2 regions of the Thermosipho sp. (in: thermotogales) genome follow, and region 1 is predicted to be linked to the other one. Evidence: riboswitches for the same ligand, from Rfam matches in the RefSeq annotation. Region 1 holds a riboswitch; the other holds the start of a gene.
The links. Region 1 has a riboswitch for cobalamin ahead of JG780_RS03320 (hypothetical protein). Riboswitches for the same ligand answer to the same signal wherever they lie in the genome.
Positions count from the first base shown of each region.

Region 2: another riboswitch for cobalamin. It lies ahead of JG780_RS00820 (ABC transporter substrate-binding protein); the one in region 1 lies ahead of JG780_RS03320 (hypothetical protein).

Region 1 covers NZ_JAIHAP010000010.1:14,497-16,699, forward strand. Annotated here, with positions in the region: gene JG780_RS03315 (queuosine precursor transporter) at 51-683, shown strand; cobalamin riboswitch at 733-914, shown strand; gene JG780_RS03320 (hypothetical protein) at 975-1,187, shown strand; gene JG780_RS03325 (hypothetical protein) at 1,404-1,535, shown strand; gene JG780_RS03330 (hypothetical protein) at 1,602-1,727, shown strand; gene JG780_RS03335 (hypothetical protein) at 1,736-1,927, shown strand; gene JG780_RS03340 (succinate--CoA ligase subunit alpha) at 2,010-2,203, shown strand, end outside.
Region 2 covers NZ_JAIHAP010000002.1:21,045-23,247, forward strand. Annotated here, with positions in the region: gene JG780_RS00815 (1-deoxy-D-xylulose-5-phosphate reductoisomerase) at 1-757, shown strand, start outside; cobalamin riboswitch at 780-945, shown strand; gene JG780_RS00820 (ABC transporter substrate-binding protein) at 1,008-1,886, shown strand; gene JG780_RS00825 (FecCD family ABC transporter permease) at 1,886-2,203, shown strand, end outside.

The sequences.
Region 1 (2,203 bases):
TAGAATAAGATGCTAAATGAATTGTTAATATATAGATAAGGAGGTTGATCATGGAAAAATCACAGGAAAGGTTAATACTTTTAACAGGATTGTTTACTGCCGTCATTATCATCTCAAACATAATAGCAGGAAAACTAGTTAATATTGGCCCATTTGTTATCACTTTATCAGTTTTAATTTATCCACTTAGCTTTGGAATATCTAATATAATATTTGAAGTTTATGGAGCTAATATGGCAAAAAAGGTTATCAAAGTTGGATTTTTAGCCTCACTTATTTTAGTAATATATTCATATTTAGTAATATTTTATCCACCATCAAATATTTTTGACAAAAATAATGCTTATATAACAGTTTTCAATTCAACTCCAAGAATAATATTAGCAAGCTTTTTAGCTTATCTTTCAGCACAATATACTAATATTTGGGCTTTTAACTTACCTAAAAAACTATTCAACTATGAAAATATTACTTTTAGAAATGCTTTTTCAATGATAATCACTCAATTTGTAGATTCTATAGTTTTCGTTGTAGTATCCTTTTTTGGCTCATATGATCTTAACGTATTGTTTAATATGATATTATCACAGTATATAGTAAAGCTAGCTCTATCAATTTTCAATAGTCCAATAATAAATATGAGCGTTAAAAAAATTAAAAATGAATTTGCTTTCGAAGAATAATACGCAATTAATTGGTTTTTTCTAAAATAATAATTCTCTAGAAAAGTGAATATTATTTTGGAATAAAGGTGCCTATTTGGCTTAAAAGGGAAGCTGGTGAAAATCCAGCGCGGCCCCGCCACTGTAACCGAGGACGAAATCCACAGTATGCCACTGGGAAGTATTCCTGGGAAGGCGTGGAGAGTAGGATGATTCGGAAGTCAGGAGACCTGCCTTTATTCCAAAACGTTTCTCAATCTCGAGGGAAGATTGAGAAAAAATTTTTTATTTCAATACTTTGGAGGTGAGATAGTGAAAATTCATGAGTTTGTTGGTAAAAAACTTTTAAAAGAAGCAGGGAATGAAACACCAAATGGCTATGTAATTAAAAACTCAGACAGTCTACAAGTAAAATTTCTTCCAGCAGTTTTAAAAAGTCAAGTCCTTGTTGAAAGCAGAATGAAAGCAGGTGGAAATTTGCAAACACAAAAGACGAATTTTTCACCAATACATAAAATCTATTAGAAAAAGATATCCATGGTGAAAAACCTTATGCAATTCTTGTTGAAGAAAAAATAAATATTAAACAGATATAAAAATTCTTTTCTCAGAAAGTGGTGGTATAGAAATTGAAAACAATAAAAATAATATTTTAAATCTAAACATAAATGATTATAAAAAGCTGCCTGATAAATTTCACGATATTGTTATTAGCTATATAAATTATTTATTGAAAAAGAATTGACTCTTCTTGAAATTAATCTTCTTGCAGAAGATGAAAATGGCAAGTTAATCGCGCTTGATTGTGTAATGCATCTTGATGACAATGCATTATTTAGACAAAAATGGGCTCAAGAATTTGTAAATGATTAATATCCATTTCATTTTGTAAAATTAGATGGTGATATTGGCAGTATCGGTTGTGGAGCTGGAATAGTTATGGCAACAATGGATGCAGTAAATCTATATTGTGGAAAACCTGCCAACTTTTTGGATCTTGGTGGTGGAGCAAATTCAAATATAACTTTAGAAGCAATGAGATCACTAAAATCACTAAATGTATAAAAATCATAATGAATATATTTGGTTGTATTACAAAATGCGACGAAATAGCAAAAGCAATCGTAAAATTCAAAAACGAAAATAAAAATGTTCCTATACTTGTAAGAATTACCGGACCCAATGAAAACGAAGCCAAACGAATATTAGATGAAAATAACATAGCTTATTTTGATGATATGTACGAGATGATTAAATTGCAATAAGGGGAAGTATCATGATTAATGGAAATGAAAAAGTCTGTGCTCAAGGTATTACTGGAAAATATGGTAAATTTCACACAAAAAAATGATTGAATATGGAACAAATATAGTTTGTGGAGTTTCAAAAAACAATAAAGTAACAAATATTGAAAATATTCCTGTTTTTGATAACATGTTCGAAGCTGTAAAAAAATATAAATGTGATACTAGCGTGGTTTTTGTTCCGACCCTTTATGCTAAAAGTGCTATATTTGAAGCCATTGATTCAGGAATTAAAAA
Region 2 (2,203 bases), on a different contig from region 1:
ACTTGCTACAAAGGAAGCTTTGGTCTGTGCAGGTCCATTTGTAAAAAAAGCTTGTAAAGAAAATAACGTTGAGCTAATACCAGTTGATAGTGAACATTCTGCAATTTTTCAGATATTTGATGAAAGTGTGGTAAAGATATTAATAACTGCATCTGGCGGTGCAATAAGAGATAAAGAAAATATAGATGATTTATCAGTCGAAGACATATTAAATCACCCTGTTTGGAGTATGGGTAAAAAAATAACTGTAGATTCTTCAACAATGGTAAATAAAGCATTTGAAGTAATTGAAGCCTTCGAACTTTTTGAATTGGAAAATATTGAGGTAAAAATACATCCAACTGGAACAGTTCATGGAGCTGTATTTTTAAAAGATGGGACTGTAAAAATTCATTTTGGATTTCCAGATATGAAAATTCCAATTTCTTACTCACTAAGTTATCCAAAAAGATTATACGAAAATAAAAATTGGCCAAATTTTGAAAGTAAAAATTTTATATTTGAAGATGTAAATCCCTCAAAATATCCTGCTTTTTTCTATGGAAGAAGTATAATTAAGGATCTTGCAAAAAGAATAGCCTTCAATGCAGCTGACGAAATTGCTGTAGAAAAATTCCTAAATGGTCAAATAAAATTTTCAAAAATAGCTGATATAGTCATAAACACATGCGAAAAAATAAATGGAAATATAAATGATTTTAAAGAAATCTTTGAAATAGACAAGATTGCAAGACAAATTGCAAAAGAACAATATTAGTGTTATAATCTATTTGCAGCAACTTAATATTTCCCTTTCAAATAAGGGAAGCCGGTGAAAGTCCGGCACGGGGACGCCACCGTAACCGGGGACGAAATCCACAAAATGCCACTGGGATATTTCCTGGGAAGGCGTGGAGAGTAGGATGATCCGGAAGTCGGGATACCTTATTTGAAAGGAAAGCATTCCACCTTTGCGGTCCCTAAGGGTGGGCATTTTTCTTTAAAATATTATATAGGAGGGATAAAGGATGAAAAGATTGGCTATTTTTTTAAGTGTCTTATTAACTACATTTATATTTGCACTCTCTATTGTTGATGATGCCGGGAGATTGGTAAGCTTTGATAAAATACCTGAAAGGATAGTTTCTGCTGCTCCAAGCTCTACAAAATTTCTTGTAAAACTTGGTCTTGGAGAGAATATAGTTGGTGTTACAGATTGGGATTCTTTTAATGCTGAAAAAATTGGAAATATGGTACCACTAAACATAGAAAAAATTATTTCATTAAATCCTGACATTGTAATCACTTTCGGTGGTTTTCAACTTCCAGAAGTTCAAAAGCTAGAAAAATTCGGTATTAAGGCACTTGTTTTAAATCCTACAACACTAAATGACGTTGCAAGAGATGTAATGCTTCTTGGAAATGTATTTGGTAAAGAACAAATAGCATCTGAAATTGCAAATAAAATAAAACAAACAATTTCAGACTATGGTGTAAAGAGCTCAAAAGTGCCTCTTGAAAAAAGACCAAAAGTCTTTTTCACAATAACAGTTCCAAATAATGAAACAAAAGACCTTTGGACTGCAGGAACTGGCTCTTATGTAAATGAATTGATTACATACGCAGGTGGAGTAAATATTTGTGCTCCTTATTCTGGTAATAATGGATGGTTCTCTGTGAATTGGGAATTTTTAACATACAATGATCCTGATATAATAATTGTCGCATCATACATTAGCCCAGATGAAACTATAAAGCAAATAAAATCGCATGAAATATTTAAAAACCTTAAGGCCGTTAAAAACAACAAAATATTTGTTATTGATGGCAACGACATAAGCTCAATATCTCCAGATATAGTAAAATATCTTGAAATTTTTTATAATTTCTTTTACGGAGGAAAATAATGACTAAAAAAAACATTTATAAGACTGGAAGGATGATCCTTCCAGTCTTGTTCTTCTTAGTAATTCTTATAAATCTTTCTATAGGAACTGTGAAAATTCCAATCTCTCAAATATTTAATCCTGAAAATGAGAAAATAAAATTCCTCATATGGAATGTTAGATTTCCAAGAATATTAATGAGCCTAATAGCTGGTTCAGGCCTTGCACTTGTTGGAAACATCTACCAAACAATTATGAAAAATCCACTTGTTGATCCTTATCTAATTGGTACATCTTCAGGGGCCGGTTTTGGTGCAGTTTTAGCACTTTATGTTGCT